Regions from separate parts of the Cytobacillus sp. FSL M8-0252 genome, predicted to be linked through region 1. Evidence: riboswitches for the same ligand, from Rfam matches in the RefSeq annotation. Region 1 holds a riboswitch; each other region holds the start of a gene.

Region 1 (3,282 bases):
TCCTACAATATCTAGCACATGTTCTATTCTTTGTTTCATTTGGCATCTGGGAATAGACAAGTTTTCTAACACAAATGCTAATTCATCTTCTACACGAACCATGCAAAACTGACTTTCTGGATCTTGAAAGACAATGCCTATTTCTTGGTTTATTACTCCTTTAGGGTAGGAGGAGATATTTCTTCCTTTATATAAAAGGTCCCCTGAAGTAAAACCATCAATCGCCTCAGGATATAGACCATTTAAACATAGTGTAAGTGTACTTTTGCCAGAACCACTTGCTCCAAGTAATAAAGTCACTTCCTCTGCATATAACTTACAGCTTACATTATTTACAGAAGGTTCATCGTGTTTATCAAAGGAAAATGAGAAAGAGTCTAGTTCAAAAATTGGTTGATGATTTTTCATGCCTTGCTATTACCTCCTTCCCAATCGGGTACCCATTTAACACACCAGTTTTCGCTAGTTGATCCGCTAACATTTTTCCTAAATAACCAGCAATGATGGCTCCACTTAAGAGACGTATAACAAACATTGTCATAATAAGCCAGGATTCATAGGCATGAAAACCTGATACAAAGAAATGGTAAGGAAAACTAATAAATGCTGCGCTAGCACCTGAGAAAACGAGAATTCGAGGTTGGTAATTTTTCCATTTTGTCAGTGCAAAAGCGATTTCCGCCCCTAACCCTTGCACCATCCCTGAAAGAATTAAAGTGGGTCCAGATGTTGAGCCGACAAGTACCTCGGTAATAGCAGCAATGGTTTCTGCTGTAAAAGCAACGCCTGGCTTTCTGATAATGTAAGCAGCTATGATTGATACAATAAACCATATGCCATAAATCAATTCATAACCAATGGGTCCAAATCCAAACGGGGTAAGGATGGCAACAAGAACTTTACCGACCCCAAAAAAACCTAAATAAATAAAGCCAAATACTACACCCAGGACTGACATGAGAACAATATCTTTCAGACGCCATGATTTTATCATGAGACTTTCACTTCTTTAGCTTTTCCAGTAGGGCTGTTAGCTGATAATGTGAATGTCATTGTCACATGAGATACATCTTGCTTGGTCTGATCGAAAACGTTCTGTAACAAGTTAAAAATATCATTCACCTTGCCATCAAGCCTTGTGGCATAATGGCTATGGCTTACGTTTACTTCAGTCTCCTTGGACCAATCAATTTGCTCATAAATTTTTTCCATATAATCTTCCCTCCCTAAGGGATAGAGGGCAAATTTACAACCTGCAAGCTGGTCTATTTCTTTTGTATAGTCCTTGTTCAAGGCAATGTCAGTTTCGTCCATGTATACATCTGCTGCTGAATCTCCTGGACAACCAATCGAAAAGGTACCACTCATAGCGATGTGTTCTCCTGTTTTAGCTGCGTGTAAAAAGATTGCCCTCACTACATCAAAAACATGAATTTGCTTACCACGGATACAAGTAGATACATCATCAGTTTCAGCCCACACCTTTGACATGTTCACTTCTTTAAGGGCAAATAAGATGATGTCCACATACCTCTCACTCATTGCAGAAAGCGTAAACTGACAACCTACGATACTACTTGTTCCACATAATTGATTCATATAAAAATCTCCTTTTAACATTTTTTGAACAAAAAAACTGCACCCCGATGGAATGCAGTTTGGCTATGCAGAAAAAAAGAGAATACACTGACCAACTGCACTTCCCCACGCTAGTATTATCTAGATCGGGTTATAAGGGTCAGGCACTTGCCTTCTCAGCCATTAAATATAGCTCCCCTAGCGCATTCGATATATTTATTTGTTCGTCTATCCTATCATAAGCAAAAAATCATTATCTGTAAACCAATACTTGTCAATTGATAATGTAGTAGCGATAAATACAATATATTAATTGATACGTAAAATGATGCAAATGAGTAGGGAAGACAATTTAAATTTCAATACAGTAGAGGTGAATAAAATATTGATGTGAAGAATGTTGATATATTCGCATCCTATTTAGAATGAAGAATAACCCGATTACTTATTTCAGTAATAATGGTTGTCATTTCTTCCGGAGATTCTTTCATCCCGTTCATTAACCATTTTTCAATTACATAAATACATCCACTAATTACAAAGTAAATCATATATTTTGATTTATCTAGATTTATGACCTGCTGTTCTTCCTTTAAACTATTAATAATGATTGATTGTGCAGTATCAATTACTCTCGTTTGAAAAGCTTTGTTACCATGGTCACTAAATAAAATAAGAAAATCAGCACTACGTTTATAAACATAATCTAATAAATACTTTGTCATTGCAAAAGTTTCATTTGTCTCATTATGGTTGTACTGTTTTAAAGTGACTTGTAATTCTAACAAAATCTCATCTTCAATATGCTGGAGTAAATCAAATTGATCACGATAATGACTATAAAAAGTAGAACGATTGATATCTGCTTTTTGACATAATTCTTTAATGGTAATGGAGGAGATTACTTTTTCTCTTAATAATTCCATTAAACTTTCCTTTAACACCATACGAGTATATTGTTTCCGACGATCCAATTTTTTGTTCATCATACAAACCCTCACTTTTTTAAAGAAATCCAACAAAGTACGCTTAAATGTTGGATGTTAAACATTTTTTACACAACTGTTTGTTGTTTATCTAACACAGTGGTATGTATAATGTTACTGTAAAAGAATTTCAACATCAAGAAGTGGGGAAACCAATAATGATTGAGTTTATTATTCGTTATAAAAAATCTGTAACAATCATTTTCTTTTTGTTATCAGTGCTTTCTGCTATTGGCTTTCTGTTTGTGAATGTTAATTATAATATGAAAGATTATATCCCAGCAGAAGCTGAATCTACCGTTGCTTTAGAAGTGATGGAAGAGGAGTTTACTAGTGGCATTCCAAATACAAGCGTAATGGTTGAGAATGTAACAATCCAAGAAGCGCTCGTTATCAAAGAGAAATTAAATAAGGTTCAAGGTGTAACTGATGTGATGTGGTTAGATGATGCGATGGACATAAGAACACCAATAGAAACCGGAGACCAAGGCACAATAGAAAATTACTACAAAAATAATCACGCTCTTTATTCTGTCACCATTGAGAGTGGAAAAGAGGTCGAAGCAACAGAAGATATATATCAAATAATTGGTGAGAAGGGATCACTTATTGGCGAAGCTGCAAATACAGCTACGCAGCAGAAAATGACAGGGCAAGAAACGTTACTCGCTGCAGGGATACTTATTCCCATTATTATCATTATACTAGTTCTCTCGAC
Region 2 (3,282 bases), 2.0 Mb from region 1:
ATTACGAAAAGTAATTTATATAAATATTTAAATACACTTACGCAATTGAACATGCTCTATCGTGAAAAAGGGACAAACCTGTATTATCTTGGAAGCAAATTGATTCAATATGGTACAGCCGCCTTTGGTAGTCGTGATATTGCCGATGCAATCACTCCGTATATGCAGGAACTTTCTTCGCTTACTTCCTGCACCGTTTCGTTTTCATTATGGACAAACAACGGACCTATTACGACAAAGATTTGTCATTCGAATGAACCACTTCATATTGGTACACAACTAGGCGGAAGCTTACCACCAACATCTGCCGCAGGGAAGATTTTCTTAAGTTTCTTAAACCCAGTACTGACAAAAGATTGGCTAGGAGACGGGGAAGCGATCGATAACGCAGAATGGCAAATGATTCAACAATCGAAAATCTCCTTCGCTACCGAACCTTTAATTCCATCGATTTCTTCGGCTTCCGTCCCTTTGCTAGACTACCAGAATCAATTACTCGGTGCAGTGACAGTTGTTGGATTTAACGATAAGATGCCTAAGGAAGCATCGGATCCGATGAGCAAGCAACTGCTGAAGTTTCACCTACAAGCATCTTCTATGTTTGGCTATCGATATAAACAAGGAAAAATTGAACAATACTGATTGAACGTTCAATCGACCGTTTTAACATCTAGTAGAATAAAATACTAGTGAGAAAATTAAGTTGTTATTTTAAAAATATCCTTTTCTGCGAATAAATTGGAGTTTAGCTTCGACTTAGTCTCACATTTGCTGATATAAGCTCTTTACTGATTTATCAACCTACAAAATAAGTCCATTTTATTGAAAAAGGCCGCCATAAACAAAGATGACGACCTTTTTTATCTTAGTTCATCGTCAATCCATGATCAACGACTAGATTTTGTCCCGTAATCGCTCTAGCGCCTGGAGAGGCTAAGAAAACAACGGCTTCTGCTACGTCTTCTGGTTTTGTCACACGGCGGATAGCAGAGTTATCAGCCACAATCGCAAATACCTCAGGGGTAGTAACAGCACTTGCATCCGTTGTTTCTAATAATCCACCGGAAACCATATTCACATTAATATCATACTGTCCGAGCTCTTTGGCCATATTGCGTGTAAAGCCAATTAATGCCGCTTTGGCTGTTGTATATTCATGGTAGGCAACGACTGGGTTCTGGTAAAGATTCGTGCCAATACCAATCACACGGGCTTGCTGTGAATCCTTTAGAGCCGGAAGAGCAGATTGAACAACATTTAAGCTTGCTTTTATCGCGCCTTCAAACTGGGTTTGATAGCTAGCCCAAGATAATTCCTCTACTTTCGCCTGTGCCACAGGATCAAATTTAAATTGAACTAATGCATTATTTACAACGATATCCAAGCGACCAAAATGAGCAATTGTGTCTGCTACCATTGCTTTTACTGCTTGATGATCTCTTACATCAGCTTGGATAGCCAATGCACGATCTTGTCCGATTTTTTCAACTACTGCATCTGCTTTTTCTTTATTATTAAAATAATTAACGACTACTTTGTAGCCCTCCTTACCAAACTTTTCAGCAATTGCAGCTCCTAATCCACGACTTGCTCCTGTTACTAACACGACTTCTTCTCTCACGCTATTCCCTCTTTTCAATAGATGTAATTAAAAATGTTCAGGGAAACAAAACAAAAGGCTCCCCGAAAATGGAGAGCCTACCATACATATGCATATAGTTGGAAGATGCTCCCTACGATCGTCTTAACGAACAGGTTCTAAGGGTCAGGTTTTAACCTTCTCAACTCATTTTCTGAGTCCCCCTGCAACAATTTTTAATTATTTTTAGTTTAGCATACAAATAGTTTCCTAGCTATGAATCGAAGTTCATTTCGAAACTGACCATTTGCTTTATGTTTCTCACCATTGTTTTAAACGGGGATTCTTATCTAGAATCGATTCATATTGTTTCTCATTACCGTAGAGGCTATTCGGGTCAAGCAGCTTATATCTCTCATATTTTTCTAATCGATCTTTTTCTTTTGCCCAGCCTAAATGCTTGACTCGTATTGTGGATAAACTGTGGGTAAGTTGGAAGATGTTTTCTGGAAATCTCCCACAATGCTGTGGTGTTTCTTTCCAGACAGGCTGAAAGGTTGATCTAACTCTTGCTAGAAATGGACGGTATAAGAAATGTGCTTGCCAGTATTCATCTTCACGATAATGGTCTTCATCCCACATATCATACAGTCTAAAACAGTACAGGTCGATAGTATCCTGTTTAACAAAGTCATCAATATAATCAATAAAACTCTCCTCAAACCATTCATCTGCGTCAAGATTTAATACCCAACCTAAAAAACCATTCGTTGCTTCTAACCACTGTTGTTTTCTTAGTTCCACTTCATTGGCAAACTGGGAGCTTGCATTCTTGACCAATTTAATTGGCATACCTTTTAGTTCTTGCAAGAAAATCGATATAGTCTGATCAGTACTAGCATCATCTATAATCACAGCTTCATCGATAAATGGCTTTACTTTCTTTAACATCGTTTGTAAATAACGACCTTCTTCATTCTTCACAATCATCGATAAGCGAATTTGATGGCTTTCTGCTTTTTCTGGATAAATAGGTAGTTCGCTATAAGCATACTGACATTTTTCTTTAAATGCGGGTATGCCTGTAAGGTCAGAAGAACGATAAATATGATAAGCTGGCAGATGTGTATGTGTGTCTACATGTAGATCCAGTCCTAATGCCACAGCTCTCACACAAAAATGTCGATCTTCTCCCCAAAAACTGAGATTTTTAATTTTACTAAAATGAATACCTGCTAACAAAGCCTTCCTGCTAATTAGCGTGCACGCACCTAATCCTCCTACTTCATAAACACCTGGAGTTTGTAACTGTTGAATAAAGGCCTCGGTTTGAACGGCCTTTTCTTCGTCTGTTATGGCACCTTCATCCTCAATCTTAAGACATCATCCTTTGTAGCGATATTCAAATCATGCAATAAACTAGTCATTCGTTGATGGGCTTTGTCGTCTATCTGCGTTTGCTTCTCTTGGCCTTTCGCCCTTACCTCCTGCATAAAATCCTTCGCTTCCTGTTTTGTTAACTCTCCTCTTTTCACTAACTCATCCATCATTTCTTGTGCACGCTCTTTCCCTGCTGCTGCTAAACCTAACCCTAACATCATCCCTTGTTTTATTGGGTTTTTCATCTCATTTCCTCCTTTAATAAATGGCAGATTTTCACTAACATTATTTTACCCATTTTCAAGTAGATTAAGCATGAAAAA
Region 3 (3,282 bases), 270 kb from region 1:
CCACCCTAATAGAGAAATGGTCGAACTAAAAGGAACTGTTGCCAATAAGAAACCTAAACTTCCTGTCATTCCAGAAAATCCCACTAGCATCGAAAACTCCTGCTGCTTGAACCAAATGCTCAATACAAGAACTAAATTGACCCAAATAGTAGCATCGCCAATTCCACATAATAGCCTAGCAAAGATAAGCATATAACTATTATCTACCGAACTATAGAGGATGGTACCTAGTCCGTTTAGCAGCGTTCCAGCGACTAGAAATACATTTGGACCAAATCTATCAGAGAATAATCCGATGGGAATTTGCAATCCAGCATAAGCAAAAAATTGAATACTCGTTATCAGCCCAATCGTTGCTGCAGTTAAATGAAATTCTTCCATTAATTGATCAGTAATTAAACCAGGTGCTGTTCTTTGACTAACCATAAATAAATAGGCTAAAAGTAAAACACCAAATACAACCCATCTGTACTTACTTTGTTGTTTATTCATTATTTAAACGCCTTCCTCAATTTAACATTCGTCTCTCATTATACGCTTATTGTCTTTATATATATATAGGAAGTTTATATGTCTATGAGGGTGGAGAAGTAGAAGTCATTTCTATTGACTAGATGAGTAGTTGGTGAAGATCTAACTTCTTTTTTAGGAAAATCCGATATGGCAAACTGTCTTAATTGCATAACAAACCTGATATTACAACGATTATAAAGGGTATGATGTTAACAGAATTGAGTTAGTATGAACTAACCTTATTCTGTTAACACTATTCCCGCTTTCATTTATGAAGTTTTATGCATATGTTTTATCACTTAACCACTTTTCTTGGGTATAAGCCATTTCCCAAAAAGCTAACTCATATTGACAGCTAATGGTAAATGCCATTTTCATTTTTTCTTTTTCTGTTTCAGATGCAATTTCAGCAAGCCGATCAAGATGATGAATTTGTTCCAGTACAAGTTTAACAAACCATTCTCCACCGTATGTATCAATCCAGGTACGATAGATTTCTTCTTTTGGTTTTGCCCCTTTAAAGCTCTGCCCAATATCATAATAAATCCAATAACACGGAAGCAAACTAGCGATGACCTCGCCAACTGTGCCTGTCTCTGCTACACGATATAAATGGGATGTATATGCATAGGCAGTAGGAGCGGGTCTAAACTGGTTTAACTCTTCTTCAGAAACTTTTAATACCTCCATAAATTTGTTATGTAACCCTAGTTCAGCTTCATAGGTACCTTGCGCATGCGAGGCCATTCTTGAGGTCATATATAAATTCTCTGCTTTAGAAGCAGCGATTGCTTGCACACGAGCAAAATGTGATAAATAGTAAGAATCTTGTAACACATAAAAGCGGAAACACTCAATTGGTAAATCTCCCTTAGCAATTCCTTTAACGAAAGGGTGTTCAAAATTCGCTTCCCATATATCATGTACTTCTTTCCTTAACGATTGTGTAAACGTTTCTTTTGTTGTCATCATTTCTACCTCTTCTCTTTTTTTATCGAGCATAAAAAATCCAGAAAAGCGAAAAACCACTTCCTATAAGAAAGTGGTTACTGTATACATCATTCATTTAGTTATAGTTATAACGTTAACTAAATTGATATACGCCACTTCCCTACGCTGGTATCAACCAGATCAGGTTCTAAGAGTCTTAAAGTTATTGCACTTTAATCTCAGCCTTTTAAAGGCACCCCTAGTGGATTTATTCAATTATGCTTTCAAAGTTATGTTATCATCTTATCAATAAATGTCAACTGCAAGTTTAGGAATTGAGCAATGTCAAGCTTCTCTTTCAGTAACGATTATGAACAAGTTGGATGAATGCTGTCGTTACCTAAACACTTCAACTGATCTAACACCGCGGCTTAAATTGGCATTGACTCAAGGATGGATAACTCCAAATATTCTCCATGCATTTACACTCTCCACCCTCTTCGCCTAGTGAAGTTTTTCTTTATAATGAAAGCTTACGACTTTTTATCAGCTAAAAAAATGTTTATACTAGAATTATGATTTTGGATAAAGAATGGGTGAATACTACTTGGAAACACATATTTTTTCAAAGGGAGAAGAAATCGCCAACGCGATCGTACACGGAATCGGTGCGCTATTAAGTATTGCGGCTCTCGTCATTTTAACTGTTTTCTCATCCTTATATGGAACAGCTTGGCATATTGTCAGCTTTGTTCTTTTTGGTACAACGATGGTTATTTTATATTTCTCATCAACTTTGCTACATAGTTTACCTGCTGGAAAAGCAAAGGATGTATTTGAGATTCTCGATCATTCTTCCATTTACTTTTTTATTGCTGGAACGTTCACACCGTTTCTATTTATAACAGTTAAAGGAACCTTAGGATGGACCTTATTTGGTCTTGTATGGGGGCTAGCAATTGCTGGAACAGTTTTCAAATGTTTTTTTGTTAAAAAGTTTTTAGTCTTCTCCACATTACTATATGTTTTGATGGGCTGGCTAATTATATTTGCCTGGGAGCCTCTGGTTACACACTTACCTACACAAGGAATGATTTTCCTCATTATCGGTGGCGTTCTATACACTGCTGGTTCAATATTTTATGTATGGAGAGGATTTAAGTACCATCACGCATTGTGGCATGTTTTTGTTCTTGCTGGTTCGATTATGCATTTTTTTGCTGTTCTCTCTCTTTTACCTTGATCAAAATTTACCTCTTTATAAATGATCTGCAGATGGCTACTCTCACCACCTGCAGATTTATTAATATCAGTTTGTAGAGTTTTTATCACATTACTTGTTCTATATTAATAATAAACTACTACTTATAATAACTTCATTACTTCATAGCGAAAGCTCAATTTTTTATACCCTTGTTTACGATACATATCCTTTGGCGTGTCATTGCTGTCGGCTACAAGTATAACCCTATGATTGCTAAATCGCTTCATTACTTCATATTGCAAGCTTGCAGCAATCCCCTTTAATCGGTGAGCTGGTAACACACCTACATTATCAATTTCAGCTGTACACTTATTAAAAAATACTTGTAATGAACCTGCTGGCACACCATGATCATATGCGAGTAACTGTAATGTATCTTTTGCATTATGATGATAGGAATGCATGCTTCTATTAAGGTTCACATATTCCTCACCATAATCTAGATCAAAGTTTCTCTGCAATTGTAGATATTCTCCTAAATTATCATTTGTCACTTCCTCAACCACGATTTCGTTCTTTCTATCTTTATAGATAAATTGAAGAGGGTTAATTTCATATAACTCCTGACACCCGAT

The links. A riboswitch is a leader RNA that binds a small molecule or an ion and turns the genes downstream of it on or off. The one in region 1 is predicted to bind thiamine pyrophosphate.
Region 2: linked by a shared signal. The riboswitch ahead of MKX83_RS02140 (3-oxoacyl-ACP reductase) and the one ahead of MKX83_RS12385 (YkoF family thiamine/hydroxymethylpyrimidine-binding protein) in region 1 are both predicted to bind thiamine pyrophosphate.
Region 3: linked by a shared signal. The riboswitch ahead of tenA (thiaminase II) and the one ahead of MKX83_RS12385 (YkoF family thiamine/hydroxymethylpyrimidine-binding protein) in region 1 are both predicted to bind thiamine pyrophosphate.

What each region holds. Positions count from the first base shown of each region.
Region 1 is NZ_JBBOWZ010000001.1:2,435,419-2,438,700, reverse strand. It holds partial or broken gene MKX83_RS24640 (ABC transporter ATP-binding protein) at 1-408, opposite strand, end outside; gene MKX83_RS12390 (ECF transporter S component) at 383-991, opposite strand; gene MKX83_RS12385 (YkoF family thiamine/hydroxymethylpyrimidine-binding protein) at 991-1,599, opposite strand; TPP riboswitch at 1,685-1,788, opposite strand; gene MKX83_RS12380 (TetR/AcrR family transcriptional regulator) at 1,995-2,564, opposite strand; gene MKX83_RS12375 (efflux RND transporter permease subunit) at 2,723-3,282, shown strand, end outside.
Region 2 is NZ_JBBOWZ010000001.1:407,174-410,455, reverse strand. It holds gene MKX83_RS02145 (IclR family transcriptional regulator) at 1-642, shown strand, start outside; gene MKX83_RS02140 (3-oxoacyl-ACP reductase) at 866-1,621, opposite strand; TPP riboswitch at 1,714-1,815, opposite strand; gene MKX83_RS02135 (glycosyltransferase) at 1,901-2,821, opposite strand; gene MKX83_RS02130 (phasin family protein) at 2,932-3,204, opposite strand.
Region 3 is NZ_JBBOWZ010000001.1:2,702,586-2,705,867, forward strand. It holds gene MKX83_RS13630 (MFS transporter) at 1-492, opposite strand, end outside; gene tenA (thiaminase II) at 793-1,482, opposite strand; TPP riboswitch at 1,605-1,714, opposite strand; gene trhA (PAQR family membrane homeostasis protein TrhA) at 2,051-2,686, shown strand; gene MKX83_RS13645 (GNAT family N-acetyltransferase) at 2,809-3,282, opposite strand, start outside.